Regions from separate parts of the Colwellia meonggei genome, predicted to be linked through region 3. Evidence: predicted binding sites of a transcription regulator. Region 3 holds the regulator's gene; each other region holds the start of a gene.
The links. Region 3 encodes sigma-54, which starts transcription at its own class of promoters, with help from an activator protein. Its sites were predicted from a motif close to GTTGGCACGNNNNTNGNNT; they were not measured.

Region 1 (6,069 bases), 110 kb from region 3:
AAAGATAAACAAAAACGAGCAGCAGCAGCACCCATTGAAAGTGTTGCAGAACCGCCACCAGCTTTAGCATTTACAACTTCGGTACCAGCATTTTGAATACGTGGTGTTAATGCAGCAACTTCTTCATCAGAGAAAGTAGCACCTTCAACTTGAGAAAGTAATGGTAAAATTGTTGTACCAGAATGGCCACCAATTACTGGAATTTTCACATCATTCACGTCCATGCCTTTTAATTCGGCGATGAATGCTTCACTGCGAATAACATCAAGTGTAGTTACACCAAAAACACGGTTCTTATCGTATGTACCTGCTTTTTTGAATACTTCAGCAACAATTGGCACAGTACCGTTTACTGGGTTAGTAATGATACCTACTAAAGCTTTTGGACAGTTAGCAACAATGCCTTCAGCCAATGTTTTAATAATTCCAGCGTTTACAGCGAATAAGTCAGCACGATCCATACCAGGCTTACGTGGCATACCCGCAGGAATAATTACAATATCAGCCCCCGAAAGTGCAGCAGCTAAATCATCAGCACCAAATCCTTCAACTTTAACGGCTGTTGGGATGTGTGATAAATCAACAGCAACACCTGGAACAACTGGCGCAACGTCATATAAAGATAACTCAGAACCTGCAGGTAATTGAGTTTTTAATAGTAAAGATAACGCTTGGCCGATACCACCAGCAGCGCCTAGCACAGCAACTTTCATTTGATGTCTCCGAAATTTGAGTAATTACGTAATAATTTGTCGGCCAAAAGATATAGCATAAACGGCCAAAAAACAATGTTTATACCAATTTGATTGCGTAAATAAACGACTTTACACGGCATTGGTGTATATAAAACAAGTAAAACCAGCGAACATCATCCACCGCTATTTTTGGAGCGGTCAACAAGATAAATTTACCAACTGGGAATTATTCACCTGTATTGGTTTATAAGGATACCGTATAATAAAAAATGTGGAATAATACTTAGGTATTACAACTAGGGCGTATTGAACTTTGGTGTATGTTTTTTGCAGCAGTTTAGTGAGTATTTATACAAGGCAGAACTTATAACGTGTGGTTGTTCCACATAAATAAGTGATAACACAGTAAAAATACTCAAGAAACGCTGCCCTTAGGGTTCATTTAAAAGTAATTTACTCGTTGTTGTCGCTCATTTATATAGAACGACTATACTTCAATCGCTACGCCGCGATTAAATCACTTTTAATTCGAACAAAATTTATACTGCAAAGTTCAACACGCCCTAGACTATTATCGATCAGAATATAACTCGAGCAGTGAGCAATTATGAGTGGACAACAAAAACAAGAAGCTTTAGTACAAGCCTTCAAAGATTTATTAAAGCAAGAACAGTTTAGTTCTCAAGGCGATATTGCGGTAGCATTAAAGTCGCAAGGTTTTGAAAATATCAGCCAATCAAAAGTATCTCGTATGCTCAGCAAGTTTGGCGCTGTTCGCACCCGTAATGCTCGTCAAGAAATGGTTTATTGTTTGCCAGCTGAGCTTGGCATGCCGACGGCAAAAAGCCCACTAAAACAATTAGTACTCGATATTGAACACAATGATGTCATGATCATTATCCGCACTAGCCCAGGCGCTGCACAACTAATTGCTCGTTTACTTGATAGTTTAAGTAAAAGTGACGGTGTATTGGGAACCATTGCCGGTGACGACACCATTTTCATTGCCCCAACCGATACCAAAGAAATTAAGCAAACCATTAGTAAGCTTGAAGCGCTGTTCTTAAAAAACCTAAGTTAATTAAATTAACGTTAGGTTTAGTTACTTAATATCTAATGTGAGTTTGGCAAAATTATTCGCCAAGCTCAGCAAGTATATTTAAACTTGGTACAAAAAAGGCCGCACCAGTTTCTGCTTGGGTGTATTTCAGCATGTGATCACTATGACCATGGCCATCACCAACAATCATACTTGCAAGCATTAACTCAAAGGGCTCTGGCGAATGACAATAAGATACGAAGAATAAACCCTGTAGCTTCATATCACCATACGGCATACTTTGACGTAAAATTTCAATGCTATTACCGTCACTATCCTTTAGATTTACTCGTTTAATATGTGACGTTGGCGCTTTATTTTCTTCCGAATACTCTTCATTATTCACTTTAGTACGGGCAAAAACATCTTCTTGATCTTTCACTTCTAATGAATTCCATAAATTCAAATTATGGCGATAACGCTGAATATGCAGATAACTACCTGATGAAAACTCTGAGTCTTGCGACTCATTAATTAAAGCGACTTTACGGCGATGATGTCCTTGCGGGTTTTCGGTACCATCAACAAACCCTGTTAAATCTCGACCATCTAAAAAGCGGAATGCTCTAACCTGTTCAACCAGCTCAACACTATCAGCAAGTAATTCACAAACCTTAGTGGCAACAATATGGTTGACATCACCACGGTCACTGCGAATTTCAATATAAATATCGTAATTACAAACAGGAGCGATTCGATCATCCACTGCCATTTCAGGAAATGACCTTAAATGTTTAGGGCGAGCTTTGGGATAGATTTCATCCCAGTAATTGGAGCCTATGGCGATAACACCGGCAAGGTTAGCTTCAGAAAAACGATCAGCATACTTATCAAATAATGCCGGTAAACGTGATAATGCCTGACGAATAAATGAGTTTTTCTCATCTAAAGCGTTAAATAATAAATAATATCCGTGAAGGCTCGGCTCTGCACAAACACCAAACTGCTCTCTAGCCATAAAGTTATCCGTTTATAAACATCTCAATTAATGAGGTAATTTTACACATTTTATTGACGATAACAGTAAAACTTTACGAATTATTTCAATAGGCTTACATTCTAGTTAACGTAAAAGTAGAAAAAGCACAACGCCAGCATAAATTATAAACTGGCGCGGCTTTGTTGGTTTTTTAGTTAATGCTATTTACGAATACATCTTAACCTCGGGTAAATTCCGGGTAAGCCTCCATACCACAATCGGCTTTATCAACCCCTTCATATTCCTCTTCCGAACTAACACGAATGCCCATCAATTTTTTCAGTGCAAACCAAACCACAAAACTGGTGACAAATACCCAAATAAATATCGTTGCAGCGCCAATGAGTTGTCCACTAACCGTTGAAGCATTATTCGTTACCGGCACCAGTAATAAGCCAAGCAAACCAACAACACCATGCACAGAAATAGCCCCAACAGGATCGTCAATTTTTAGTTTATCTAGTGCAATAATAGAAAACACTACAACAATACCAGCCACTACGCCAAACATCGTTGCTTGCATAGGTGTTGGTGTTGACGGCTCAGCCGTTATGGCAACCAAACCTGCCAAAGCACCATTTAATACCATAGTTAAATCAGCCTTTTTGAATAAAACTTTTGCCATAATCAAAGCAGAAACAGCGCCAGCAGCGGCAGCGGCGTTAGTATTTAGAAACACCATAGCAACCGAGTGGGAGCTTGCGATATCGCCAAGCTTCAGCACTGAGCCACCATTAAAGCCAAACCAACCCATCCACAAGATAAAAGTACCTAATGTCGCCATTGGTAGGTTGGCACCAGGAATAGCATTTACTCGACCATCAGCACCATACTTTCCTTTACGGGCACCTAATAATAAAACCCCTGCCAACGCTGCCGCAGCACCAGCCATATGAACGATACCAGAGCCAGCAAAATCAGAAAAACCTAAATCGGCTAAGTTATATAAGCCAAATACAGCATTTCCGCCCCACGTCCAACTACCTTCCATTGGATAAATTACCGCAGTTAGCACAACGGCAAACGCTAAAAATGCCCATAATTTCATGCGTTCAGCAACGGCGCCGGAGACAATCGACATCGCAGTGGCAACAAATACTACCTGAAAAAAGAAATCAGAAGCGGCAGAATAGATTGCCGAGCCAGTAAAGCCATCTTCACGAGCTGAGAAGTCTGCCAGAACTTTGGCCGGGTCAACTGTTTCAATGCCTGATAAGAATACACCACCACCATACATAATGTCGTAACCAATGAATAAATACATCATGCAAGAAATAGCGTACAAAGCGACGTTTTTCGTTAAAATTTCTGTGGTATTTTTTGCACGAACTAAACCCGCTTCAAGCATTGAAAACCCTGCCGCCATCCACATCACCAAAGCACCACAAATTAAAAAGTAAAATGTGTCCATGGCATACTGTAATTGAAAAATATTTTGTTCCATCATTTTACTCCTAAATCGCTTCTACATCTTGTTCGCCAGTACGAATACGCACGGCTTGTTCAAGGTCAAATACAAAAATCTTACCGTCACCAATTTTACCTGTATGGGCCGCCTGGGTGATTGCCTCGACAAGTCGTTGCACCACATCATCATTTACCGCAATTTCAAGTTTCACCTTCGGCAGGAAATCTACTTGGTATTCGGCACCTCGATACAGTTCGGTATGGCCTTTTTGTCGACCAAAACCTTTAACTTCACTTACGGTTAAGCCTTCAACACCAATTTCGGAAATGGCTTCTCGAACATCATCGAGTTTGAAGGGCTTTATTATTGCACTGACTAATTTCATTTATTTTAATCCTTATAATGTCTTGCATTTATGGTTATCAATCCTCGTGCCAAACAAAATAACCCTTAAAAAACAAATAATTAACATTTAACAACAAACTAACAGCGCACCATCGCAGTGCGCTATCACCATTAATTGTTAATTGCTGGTGCAGAATTAATCACCAGTAACTTTGCTAGAGACCGACTAGAAAACAAGCAATTATTTACGAAAAGTGTTTAATTAACACCGTCTTGGGTGTAGATTATTTATACAGTCTGAATGCTAAGGAATAAGCTATTGAAAAATACCGATACTTCTTCATACCAGCACTTTTTAAAAGTTGTCGATTGTCAGCATGCATGCCCTGCCCACACTCCAGTTCCTGAATACATACGTTTAATTGCCGAAAAGCGCTATACCGAAGCCTATATGATTAATTGGCAGTCAAATGTTTTTCCAGGGATTTTAGGAAGAGTATGTGATCGTCCTTGCGAACCCGCCTGTCGGCGTACGCGTGTAGAGGCTGAACCCGTTGCTATTTGTCGGCTCAAGCGCGTTGCCAGTGATTATAAAGAAGATATTTATTCCTACTTACCTTCCATTCCCCAACAAAAAAATACTAAACGTATCGCCTTAATTGGTGCGGGTCCTGCATCATTAACGGTTGCAAGAGATCTTCTTCCTTTAGGCTATGAAGTAGTGCTTTATGAGCGTGACGCTAAAGCGGGTGGCATGATGCGCAGCCAAATTCCTGCCTTTAGATTGCCGGAAACGGTGCTAGACGAAGAACTTAACTATATTCTTCAAATGGGGGTGGAGTGTCATTTTGGTGAAGAAATAACCAGTTTAGCTAAATTACTACAAGCTAAGTTTGATGCCATTTTTATCGGTACTGGCGCGCCATCAGGGCGTTGGTTAGAAATTCCAGGACATGACCTTGCTAGTGATCATATTGAGGTTGGTATCAACTGGCTAGCCAATGTTAGCTTTAAACACACAGAAGAGGCACCAAAACGTGTTGTTGTACTTGGTGGTGGTAATACCGCAATGGACTGTTGTCGAACAGCAAAACGCTTAGGTGCCAGTGAAGTCAATGTTTTAGTTCGTTCAAGCTTCGATGCCATGAAAGCATCACCTTGGGAGAAAGCAGACGCGCAGGCAGAAGGTATTACCATAACCCCAGATCATAGCCCAATAGAATATGTTATCTCAGGTGGAAAGTTTATAGGCGTTCGTTTTGAAAAGGTTGCTTCAAGCTACGACGAACACGGTAAAAGAACCTTACGCGCCACCGGAGAAACTATACTGGTAGAATGTGATTTAGTGCTTGTTGCTGTTGGGCAAGATACAGCTTTCCCTTGGATAGAACGAGATATAGGCCTCAAATTCAATAAGTGGCAACAACCAACACTCAATAAAGAAACCTTGCAATCAAGCTTGGCACAGGTGTTTTTTGGCGGTGATGCAGCATTTGGCCCAGAAAACATAATTACTGCAGTCGCTAATGGTCATCAAGCAGCC
Region 2 (6,069 bases), 370 kb from region 3:
ATGTTTTAACCATTTTTTCACAGCCGTTGCTAACTCATCTGGGTGAAACTTGGGAATAAAATCTTCCGCGCCGACTTTCTCAACCATGGCATTATTAAAAACACCACTTAATGAAGTATGAAGAATAACAGGTACATCTCTCATACGTTCATTTTGTTTAATTTCTGCCGTCAAGGTATAGCCATCCATTTCAGGCATTTCAATATCTGAGATTAACAAAGCTACCTTTTCAGTAATTGTGGTATTACATTCTTCGGCAATTGCTTCTAACTGTGTTAAGGCATCTTGGCCGTTTTTGGCTAACAACATATTCAAACCCAAAGGCTCTAATGCTCTTTTTACTTGGTTACGAGCAACGGTTGAGTCATCAGCAATCATAATCACTCTGTCACCCACTTCTTCACCGACAGTTTCATCAGCAACACCTTCGCTAAGCTCAGTAGAAATCGGGCTTATTTCATTTAAGATTTTTTCAACATCTAAAATTGAAACCATCTCTTTATCAATTTCAGTTACTGCCGTTAGATAACTCGATTTACCTGTACCTTCTGGCGGTGGCATAATATCTTTCCAACTTAAGGTAACAATTCGCTCAACACCGCTTACCAAAAAGCCCTGCACACTGCGGTTATACTCAGCAATAATGACAAAACTATCATCAGTTTGAACAATTTCAGGACCACCGGTTGCTTTACTTAAATCGATAACTGAAATCGTCTGGCCACGAATATGAGCAACCCCCTTAATAAACTTATCTTGCTTGGGTAATAATGTCAGCCTAGGACAAGGCATAACTTCTCGCACTTTAAATACGTTAATACCAAATCGTTGTCTACCAATTAGCTTAAATAGCAACAACTCCAGTCGGTTTTGACCTACCAATTGTGTGCGCTGATTTACCGAGTCTAATATACCTGCCATAAAAACCTCTTAGGAAGTGCCATTGAAAATATAACAAAGGCATAATTCTTGATAGTATTAACGTTTAAATACCTTTTAAACGATTGCGTAAATTTATTGACGCTAATCGAACTAAGTTCTATTTAGTAAAGCATAGACGAGTATTGTTAATTCCCTAGCAGCCAGATCAAAAAAATTATGAGTAAATTAAAGATATTAGTAAAAATTACCGTTATTTACTTCACGTTACTGACTAGCAGTAATGCCATGGTCTTTGATCGTGATTATTTAAACAACTTCATTAAATCGCAAGTACAAGAGCAAATAAAGGCTCCTGCCCAAGGAAAACTGCTTATCGATGTATCACCAATAGATCCGAGAATTAATTTACAAGCTTGTCTATCGCCATTAACGGCAAATATACCTGAAAAACATAATGGTAGGAATGTAAATGTTAAAATTGTTTGCGCTGATGAGAAGCCATGGCATTTATACGTTCCAGTTAAAATTCAAACTATAGTCCCTGTTTTAGTAACCAAAGTACGAGTTACTAAAGGCACTTTACTTGATAATTCAAACATTGAAGTTATTCTTAAAGACAGTGCAAAAATAAGAGGTGTAGTACTTGATGATACTAAAGTTGTGATCGGCGCTCGCACCAAAAGAAACCTATCCAAAGGCAGCGCTATCACCAGTAAAAACACTTGTTTTGTTTGTAAAGGGCAACCGGTGAATATTATTGCGAAATCAGCAGGCTTTGAAATAAAGTCTTCAGGAACCGCCTTACGAGATGGCAGTTTAGGCGACATTATTTCAGTAAAAAATACTAAGTCTGGTCGCACGGTGCGTGGGCAAGTTAACGCTATTAACCAAGTGGTAATTAATTTATAATAATGCTTAAGTTTTCCATTGCTTTGCCGATAAAAAGTTAGAAACCAATTACTGTTGTAAGTAGGATTTAATAATGGCGATAAATATCAATAACTTGAACAATGCTAATCAAGTAAAGCAAAAACTTGATCAGCAAGTTCAGACTAAACAACAAGTCACCGAAAGCGCAAATGCATCACAACAAGCTAAATTAGCGCCACGTGATTCAGTATCCATTACACCGCAGGCAAAGCAGTTGAGTGAATTACAGAAAAAAGCAGGTGACTCACCTGTTGTAAATCAAAAGAAAATCGACGAATTAAAAAGTGCGATAGCGTCAGGGGATTATAAAGTTAATCCTGAAAAGCTTGCCGCAAGTATTGCCAACTTTGAGTTCGATCTAGGCTAACGGCTAACCTCACCGGAGTAGAAAGTGTCTGATAAAATAACGCCGCAACAATTGGTTTCTCAACAATTATCGCAATTGACGCAATTAGAGGCGTTATTAACGACAGAAAAAGATATTTTACAGCAACAGAATCCAGACGCTTTAATCGCAATTACTTCAGAAAAAAATAACTTACTTGTTGCCATTCAAGAAATTGACAATGCCATTGGTCAAAGTTTTGAGTTTAAACAAGAGAAGTTAGCCGGTAACTTTAGTCAAGAACTTGCTGAAATAGAAAACACTTTGCTGCGTTGTAAAAAACAAAACCAAGTCAATGGTTTGATCATTCATCAATCACAATTATCGGTTGAACGCATGAGAACCTCATTACTAGAAAATCATAATAAGTCATCTATGACCTATGATAACAAAGGCAAAACCTCTGGCGGTTTAAGCAGTCTAGGTATCAAAGCGTAAATAAATTAAAGGCGCCTTCTGCTTCAAGCATTTCTGCTTAACTTTCACCTATTATTAAGCACAAAAAAACCAGCCACTGCTGGTTTCCTTTATTGCTAAACTAAATTTAGCCTTAGTAATATGAAATATCTTTAATTTCTTTTCTATTAGACGATGCCGCATATATTTCATAAACATCTTTAAAGTCTAAGCTTAGTTCTGTGGTATACGTATCACCAACTGGGTAGCTTTTAACAACTTTTGCACCGCGAATGATACCTTGTACCGATGTTCTTAATTTTTGATTATCAACAATCAAGTTCGACATGGTTGTTTTACCATCAACTGTTTGCCCATAAACTTGTTCAGCCAACTCAGCATAAGCAGCAATTTTTGAAGCATTAATTGCCATTAGCATTTTCTGAGTTTTATGTTTTGACTTTTGTAGACTAATTGGTGCCTGCCCTATCGCCGTTAATACAGGGAAACTTTCTGGTTTTACTGTTTGCCACTCAACATGTTTATCATAAAAAGATGTACAGGCAGTTAGTACAAATAAGCCAAATAAAATAACACTGCGTTTCAATAAAGTATTCATATTATGCCTTGATTCTATTAGCTAAAACTATTGCTGAATCGCCACAGCGCGGGCATCTTCAACTAACATTGCACTGTCTCGAATGATCATACCGTCTTTCATTTTGACATTTTCATTTCGATTAAAGTCATCACCTACCACCCAAGAAGGAATAAACGATTGCGCGGTAGCCACCACAACGCGTGATTGCATACCTATCATTCGAGCATTCACCAAAATACCTTCTTCTTGTTGCATCATGGTGCCTGTCACAACATAGTCAATTATCTGGCGTTCAGGCAACTCTTTCCAATCGCGGCTAAATACATAATCACCATCAGCTGTTACTCGAATATGGCCTGTTGTTTTAAAATCGATAACCACTAAGCCATGGCGCTGCATTTCATGGACAAAGCTTTCTGAAAGCTGATTACCTAACCAATTCGTTGACTCTAAGTTTTTCAAATCAACAAACGAAGCAATAGCAATTGGCGTTTTCGGATTAACAAAAGAACTGCTTTCAAGCATTTGATAAGCAAGACCTTTAACAACATCATTTATGGCATGACGTGGCAGTTCAAAACTGTCAATTTCTTGTTTGTCATGATACGAAGAGCGATAAAAGTCGTCTTTTTCACTCACCATAGAGCAGGACGCAAGTGCGGGTATTAGTATTGCTAGCAGCCAATTCTTCATTGAGCTATCCTCAATTAATGCATAAATTCATATTAATATTCGTATTAATACTAAAGCACAAATCGCGCCAATTTTTATAACATTTTAATTAGGCACAAAACATGCATATTTAAGCCTAATTACCGACCCTTGTTGAAATGAGACAACTATGCAGTTAAATGCCATTTGCCAGAGAATATGTAAACTTAGCTTGTTAAAACTTAGTGTAATAGTAATGAGCCTTACTTTATATAGTAATACGAGTGCTGCGCAGTGGTATGAATCACAAGGTGTCGCCACAATAAAAAATGACGATAGTAAGTCGGCGAAAAATAGAGCGATGCAAAACGCCCTAAAGAAAGCATTATTGGTTGCTGGGGCTTCAGTCTCTAGTGTTCAACAGGTAGTAAATGGTCTACTTACTCAAGACGAAATTAGCATTCGTGCCAGTGGCAGTGTTAACTCTTTTGAATTGATCAGTGAAAACTATACGGATGATCTCGTTACGGTAAAAATTCGCGCAGATATTTTCCCTCAAGAAAAGAAGTGTTTTGCTGCTGACTATAAAAAATCTATGCTACTAACACGCAGTAACTTACTACATAGAGAACAAGCCAATATTGGCAATATTTATCAATTAGATAAAACGATAGTGAACCAGCTTGCTAATAAAATTAAAAAAAATGGCATTTATCTCGATACAAAACTTGCGTTAAACACAAAAACAGAGTTTTCCCGCCTTAATCAAAGTTTAGCGATGGAACAATTAAAAAATCTGTCGATGTCATTAGCCAGTATGACCAATAGCCAATATATTTTATTTTCTGAAATTCAAGATATTTCCATGGCAAACGATGAAGATAATTCATGGCAATTTTGGCAAGACGATGTGTATCAGCGCCAATTTAATATTGCGATTTATATTCATGACGGTACCACTGGCGAACGAGTTTTAGATAAGCAATACCAAAGCTCAGCGCCTTGGCAATTTAACAAGCGCCAGCAAATTGATGTTTCCAGTCAGAACTTTTGGCAAAGTGAATATGGCATGCGAATTAGCCAAACTCTTGAAGATATGGTGACAGATATTGATGAAAATATGATGTGCCAACCGACACAAGGAAGGATAGTAAACGTTGTCGGCAACAATATTACCTTTAACTTAGGGAAAAGGCATGGTGTGCAAGTAGGTGATGAGTTTTCACTGCTACATTTTCAAAACTTTATCAGCGATGATAAAAAATCATACCCAGGCTTTAATGTAAGCCCGTATAAAGTGACCGTAAATGAAGTGTCTAACGATAGTGCTCGCGCAACAACAACTGAGCAGCACATTATCGACAATATACAAATCAATGATTTAGCTGTCCGCTACTAGTAAAAGAAAATCTGTAAAATTATTGTAATTACATATATTAGCCATTTATATAACTTGAATTAAGTTGCTGATATATTGGGATTACTCAAACTTATGTCCTCATAGTTTAACTGGATAAAACTGCGGCCTCCTAAGCCGCTGCTCCAGGTTCGAGTCCTGGTGGGGACGCCATAAGATCGTTAACAAAGATCATTTGCCTATTTATAACTTTCAAAGACATAAAAAAACCCCGCAATTGCGAGGTTTATATTTAACAGACAAATTAGTTTACTAACTCGCCTTTCTTTTGTTCTAATACAACGTCCTTGTCATCTGCAGCTGAGCTACTACTCAACACAGCCGATACAGCTAATATTACTACTGCAAATATTACCGTAGTCAGCTTAACTCCTCTTGACGACGACCTGTTCATTTTTCAATCCTGTTTCAGGTTATATCTTTTTATTCTTATTTGTACATACAACCAAGCTACACTATAGGATCTTAATCTTTAGATCAACAACTTAGTTTATAATTTTCAAAGCATTACTAGTCATAAACTAAAGGTAATGTTCAAAACGGACATTAAGATACGATCAACACAAGGTTTACCGCTACCAACAAATATAACTAAGAGAAAAAAAATCATAGAAAAAGGCTAATAAGATTTGCAGTCAAGGGGCACTCTAGGCGAAAATAAGCGCAAATTTCATCCTTTCAAATTTTACACTTACTGGAGTAATTATGCCGTCGCGTCAACAATTGGCCAATGCAATTCGAGTTTTAAGCATGGATGCCGTGCAAAAAGCCAAATCAGGACACCCTGGAGCCCCAATGGGCATGGCA
Region 3 (6,069 bases):
TAGTGACGTAACTACGATTATTACGCTCAAGGTGCGGTAACCAAGTCATCATAAAGCTGTTTATTTGCCAGATAAACTTGGTCACTATTGGTTGGCTTGCTAAGAAATCTTGCACTGGTTTATCTAAACCTGTGTAGCCTTTCAATTCTTTATCCCAATAAGGGTTAGGTAGGAAGCGAGCATCGAAAACATAATCGGCATCTTGAGGAACGCCGTGCTTGAAACCAAAAGATTCGAAAACAATAACCATTGAGCCAGATTTTTTGCCTAAAATTCTTTCTCGTACCAAATCAGCCAATTGGTGTGGTGAAAGTTGGCTGGTATTAATATATAAATGCGCGCGAGTCGCAATTGGTGCAAGTAATTGCTTTTCCAGTGCAATCGCTTGATCAAGGGCGATATTTTGTTTAATTAAAGGGTGTAAACGTCGAGTTTCACTAAACCGGCGAATGAGATCGCTATCATCAGCATCTAAATAGAGTAAGTTTAATTCAACCGCGCTGGGCAGGTAATCGATAATCTCTGGAACATCATTCGGGTCGGCGGGTAAATTACGAACATCAAGGCTAACGGCAACATTCTCGTAATCATTGATCACAGTATGGGTTAATGCGGGCAACAAATTAACCGGAATGTTATCAACACAATAATAGCCTAAATCTTCTAAGACTCTAAGTGCCACACTTTTACCTGAGCCGGAACGGCCACTGACAATGATTAATTTCACTGGTAATTAACTCGCTTGTTGGATTAATTCAAAAAGTGCTTGGTTACTTTCACATTTACGAACTTGTTTACAAAACTGTTTGTCGCGAAATATCTCGGCGATGCTTTGTAATGTACATAAATGATTTTGACACTCAGCTTCGGCAACAAATAGCGCAATAAAAATATCGACAGGTCTATGATCTATGGCATCAAAGTTTATCGCTTGTTCTGTAGTAATAACTACCGCAATTGGCTTATCAGCAGTATCTAAACGTCCGTGAGGAATTGCAATTCCGTTACCAATTCCAGTAGAGCCCATTTTTTCACGCTTAACCAAGCTCTCTAACAATTGAAAAGTATCGTGATTAGGCAATTTTTCAGAGGCCAAGCTACTTAAATATTCTAATATGCGTTTTTTACTGGAGCCCGGAGCTGCACATATAGTGCAGTCCGGTGTCAAGATGTCTTGCAACTTCATAATTACTTCAAAAACCTAATGCGAAGGGGGATATTAGTGTTTACTAATTTTGCCTTTATATTTTAATATTTGGCGGTCAAGTTTATCAATCAGTGAATCGATTGAAGCGTACATATCACTATTTTCGGCTTTGGCATGTACTTCACTACCACTTAAATGCACCGTTGATTCGGCAATTTGATTAAGCTTTTCCACCGTTAACACGACATGAACATTATTGATATGATCAAAATGTCGCTCTAGTTTTTCAAATTTTCCATTAACATAATCACGTAATGAATCGGTAACATCGACATGGTGTCCGGTAAGATTAATTTGCATATGCTTCAATCCTCTTTTTCGGGTAAATAAACCAAGCCTACAATAGGCTTTTACGTTGATTCGATGGTGGTATCGAAAGTGACTCGCGATATTTAGCTATGGTACGTCTCGCCACTTTAATACCTTGTTCTGCAAGAATATCTGCCATTTTACTATCGCTCAGTGGCTTGGCCGGTACTTCTGCAGAAACTAACTTTTTAATTAACTCACGAATGGCAGTTGATGAACACTCGCCACCATTCTCAGTACTGACATGGCTAGAAAAGAAATATTTTAATTCGAAAATGCCTCGTGGCGTGTGCATATATTTTTGTGTGGTAACACGCGAAATGGTTGATTCATGCATATCAACAGCTTCAGCAATATCGTTCAATACCATAGGACGCATGGCTTCAGGGCCATGTTCAAAAAATCCTTGTTGGCGTTGAACGATACAATTTGACACTTTTAATAGGGTATCATTACGGCTTTCGAGACTTTTTATAAACCACTTAGCTTCCTGCAGGTTTGAACGAATAAATTGCGAGTCAGTAGATGATTTCATTGAACGTGACATCGCGGCATATTGCTGGTTTACCGAAAGCTTAGGTGCAGTATCAGGATTTAGTTCAACGGTCCAACGACCATTTTTCTTTTCAACTGACACATCAGGTATAACGTATTGCTCTTCACTCTTAATAACGCTATCACCAGGGCGTGGATCAAGTGTCTGAATTAAGCGAATAACTTCACGTAATTGATCTTCTTTTAGGCGTAATTTACGCATTAATTGGCGATAGTCGCGATTACCAAGTAAATCGATATATTTACCTACCGCTAATTTACTTTCCTCTAACCAAGGTGTATCGCTTGAGAACTGGTTTAATTGAATTAGTAAACACTCCGGAATAGAGCGGGCCGCGACACCTACAGGATCAAAAACATTAATACGTTTTAAAACCACTTCAATTTCGTCAAGTTCTACGTCTTCAATGCCAACACTTTCTAAAATTTCTTCAGCTGATACTGTAAGGTAACCAGCTTCATCGACAGCTTCAATAATCGCTGTTGCAATAGCCTGGTCGGTTTCGGTAAACGGTGTAAGCTCCATTTGCCAAAGTAAGTGATCTTGAATTGAGTCTTTAGTTTCGCCTTGGTAAGTATAATCTTCTGAGGCTGGGCCTACTGCGCCGCTGCTAGCACCGGCACTAAAATTATCGTCCCAAGTGGTGTCGTTATTTAATTCTTCTGGGATATCAGTTTTTGCCATACCTTCAGCAGAACTGATTTCATCGATAGTAGGAGTAGAGTCTTCACTGCCATCTGGCGTCGCTACTTCAGTGCTTTCGCCGACACTTGCGGAAAATGCTTCTTCTAAATTATCAGGGGTATTTTCGGTAGTATTAGTTTGGTTTTCATCCATTTCAAGCAGTGGATTACTTTCAAGCGCTTCCTGAATCTCTTGCTGTAGGTCTAATGTCGACAATTGCAACAATTTAATTGCTTGTTGCAATTGCGGGGTCATGGTTAGCTGTTGCCCGATACGGAGCTGCAGAGTAGGACGCATTTAGATTTTCTTTTCCCTGTTACTATTTAACACAATGTTATTTTATTGCTAAAGCTGATTTCACTATAGCGTGAATTGTTCACCTAGGTATACATCTCTTACGTGTTGATTTGCAAGAATTTGATCCGCATCACCTTCTGCAATAAGTTCACCATGGCTAACAATATACGCATGTTCACAAACGTCTAATGTTTCGCGCACGTTATGATCAGTAATTAGAATACCAATACCACGTTCCTTTAAGTGTAGGATAATTTTTTTTATATCACCTACTGAAATTGGATCAACACCTGCAAAAGGTTCATCCAACAAGATAAATTTTGGATCAGCAGCTAATGCTCGCGCAATTTCTACTCGACGACGTTCACCACCTGACAGGCTCATACCTAAATTGTCTTTAATATGACCGATATTGAACTCTTCTAATAAGTGTTCAAGTTTTTCTTCTTTTTCAACATCAGTTAATGATTTTCGCGTTTGTAAAATGGCCATTATGTTGTCGTAGACAGATAATTTCCGAAATATTGATGCTTCTTGTGGTAAGTAGCCAATACCCTTACGAGCACGTTCATGCATTGGCAGCAAAGTTAAATCTTCTTCGTTAAGTACAATAGCTCCGCTATCATTATTGACTAAACCAACAATCATATAGAACGAGGTGGTTTTTCCTGCACCATTAGGACCAAGTAAACCAACAATTTGCCCAGCAGAAACTTTTAAACTGACATTTTTAACAACTTTTCGGCCTTTGTAAGATTTTGCTAAACCGGTTGCTGATAAGGTAGATATTGGCATTTAATTTTGCTGTTCCTTTGATTTTTTCGGTAGTTCAGGCTTACTTTTAGGCTGCAAAACTGTTTCAACAACCGTATTTTCTAAGCTTTCTGCATTAACGTATTCAGTTTCAAAGTTATAGGTGATTTTATTGCCACTTACTTCACTGCCTTCTTGTGTTAGTAAAGCGTTGCCAGAAATAATGACGATACTCTTTGCAGGTTCGTATCTAATCTCATTGGCTTGTAAATTAATTGGGCTGCCATCTTCAAGGGTTTGTTCAAAGGTAGCAGGTGAACCTTTGGCAATATAAATTTTATCTTCGCTGTCAGCTTGAGCAATAACTTGCACTAACTCGGCGTTAATAGTGAGTGTGCCTTGCGAAATAATAACATTGTCGATATAACTGAAAATTTTATTTTTTAGATCGGCAGCTTGCCGTGATGAAGAAATTTTGATTTCTTGGTCAACATCAAATTTTTCAGCATTTACTGCCGGTATTAATAATATTGCTGCAGTAATACAGGCTAAGCTAGCTTTTAGTTTTTTTGTAAATGGTTTGTACATGTTCTGTCAATGTCATCTGTGTTGAGTTTAAGTCTACAATTAATCCTGAGCCATACATAGTAAATCCTTTACCTAATATCAGAATAGTTTGTTCTGAGCTGATAATATTGCTTTTTAAATCCATTTCTAAGTTTTTTCCGTGCACTTCTTGGATCAAACTTTCCTTATCGGTGGCTATTAAGCGCACACGATTCTCTAACCGAACTCGGTTATTGTTGTATAATGTGCCCTCGTTAGCCGTAACTTGCCAAGTTGGCTTGTTATTTTTTGGATACAAAGTATAACGAGGGTATTCAAAGTGTGTGACCTCTAATTGCGCATAATGTTCCATACGTTGTGCTTCAACAACGTATGATAAGTCACCTGCTTCTTGATAAATATCGCTATTAAGGTTCTCAGCAATAAACTCTGGTTCATTACTGTTTTCAAGAATATCAGTGTCAACTTCTTTCGCGGCATACCATTCCATTAGGCCATATGTTCCTATAGCAAAAATAAAAAATGCTATGGTTGCACTGTATATTCTATTCATATGCTGGCGCCTGTGGCATTTGCTAAGGTGTTTTGACTTTGCATAATCAAATCACAAACTTCGCGTACAGCGCCAAAACCACCACGCGTGTAGGTAATATAATCACAGGTATTGATAATTGCTGGGTGGGCGTCACTAACGGCAATACTTAAGCCGACATAATTTAAACACTCAAAATCTGGCATATCATCGCCAATATAGGCGATTTCTTCAGCTGTAAGGTTTAATGATTCTGCCATTGCTTTTAATGCAGGTAGCTTATCTTCTTGCCCTTGCACTATATGTTTTACGTTTAAGGCGCTCATCCGGGTTTGAACAATATTCGATTGTCGACCGGTAATAACGCCAACGTCAACACCGCTGGCTCCTAACGCTTTAATGCCATAACCATCTTTAGTATGAAAGGCTTTTAACTCTTCACCTGCATTGCCTAAGTAAATACGTCCGTCAGAAAAAACACCATCAATATCGCAGATAAAGAGCTTAATGTTTTTTGTTTTTTGCCAAATGTTATCGGCTACCGCCCCGTATAAACTATTCAAGGTTATATCACTCCTGATTTGAGTAAGTCGTGCATATTCATGGCACCAATTGGCTGATTGTTATGATCGACTATGATTAAGCCATTAATCTTTTTATCTTCCATTATTTTTAATGCTTCAGCCGCTAACATTGTTTGTTCGGCTACATAGGGTTGTTCGGTCATTACGCTAGTTATTGCGTCTTGATGAATATCAATTTTAGCGTCTAAAATTCTGCGTAAATCGCCGTCAGTAAATAAACCTATTAAAGTACTGCTCTTATCAACAACAGCTGTCATACCTAGCCCTTTTAGCGACATTTCAACTAAAGCATCTTTAATTTTTGCATCAGCGTTAACAACAGGTATGCGGTCATCTTTATGCATAATATCAGTTAAACGTAATAGTAGGCGCTTACCTAAACTACCACCTGGATGAGATAACGCAAAGTCGTCAGCAGTAAAGCCTCGAGCATTCAAAAGTGCAACAGCAACAGCATCGCCCATCACTAAAGTAGCAGTAGTACTCGAAGTTGGTGCTAAACCTAATGGACAAGCTTCTTGTGATACTTTGACACAAATATGGTGATCAGCAAGTTTTGCTAAGGTTGAATTGGCATTAC

Region 1: AC27E9_RS02485 (P-II family nitrogen regulator) is a predicted target of sigma-54. The motif match lies at 4,602-4,620, and genes of this name have one in related genera.
Region 2: AC27E9_RS03550 (flagella assembly protein FlgT) is a predicted target of sigma-54. The motif match lies at 3,976-3,994, and genes of this name have one in related genera.

What each region holds. Positions count from the first base shown of each region.
Region 1 covers NZ_BAAJLZ010000001.1:540,227-546,295, reverse strand. Annotated here, with positions in the region: gene mdh (malate dehydrogenase) at 1-713, opposite strand, end outside; gene argR (transcriptional regulator ArgR) at 1,303-1,776, shown strand; gene AC27E9_RS02495 (Dyp-type peroxidase) at 1,829-2,752, opposite strand; gene AC27E9_RS02490 (ammonium transporter) at 2,952-4,217, opposite strand; gene AC27E9_RS02485 (P-II family nitrogen regulator) at 4,228-4,566, opposite strand; gene AC27E9_RS02480 (FAD-dependent oxidoreductase) at 4,846-6,069, shown strand, end outside.
Region 2 covers NZ_BAAJLZ010000001.1:797,236-803,304, reverse strand. Annotated here, with positions in the region: gene AC27E9_RS03580 (chemotaxis protein) at 1-921, opposite strand, end outside; gene flgA (flagellar basal body P-ring formation chaperone FlgA) at 1,099-1,791, shown strand; gene flgM (flagellar biosynthesis anti-sigma factor FlgM) at 1,865-2,179, shown strand; gene AC27E9_RS03565 (flagella synthesis protein FlgN) at 2,204-2,635, shown strand; gene AC27E9_RS03560 (LPP20 family lipoprotein) at 2,748-3,212, opposite strand; gene AC27E9_RS03555 (FlgO family outer membrane protein) at 3,240-3,887, opposite strand; gene AC27E9_RS03550 (flagella assembly protein FlgT) at 4,102-5,244, shown strand; tRNA gene AC27E9_RS03545 (tRNA-Arg) at 5,340-5,415, shown strand; gene tkt (transketolase) at 5,968-6,069, shown strand, end outside.
Region 3 covers NZ_BAAJLZ010000001.1:425,871-431,939, forward strand. Annotated here, with positions in the region: gene rapZ (RNase adapter RapZ) at 1-727, opposite strand, end outside; gene ptsN (PTS IIA-like nitrogen regulatory protein PtsN) at 734-1,186, opposite strand; gene hpf (ribosome hibernation promoting factor) at 1,220-1,507, opposite strand; gene AC27E9_RS01975 (RNA polymerase factor sigma-54) at 1,545-3,053, opposite strand; gene lptB (LPS export ABC transporter ATP-binding protein) at 3,117-3,848, opposite strand; gene lptA (lipopolysaccharide transport periplasmic protein LptA) at 3,849-4,394, opposite strand; gene lptC (LPS export ABC transporter periplasmic protein LptC) at 4,360-4,926, opposite strand; gene kdsC (3-deoxy-manno-octulosonate-8-phosphatase KdsC) at 4,923-5,474, opposite strand; gene AC27E9_RS02000 (KpsF/GutQ family sugar-phosphate isomerase) at 5,471-6,069, opposite strand, start outside.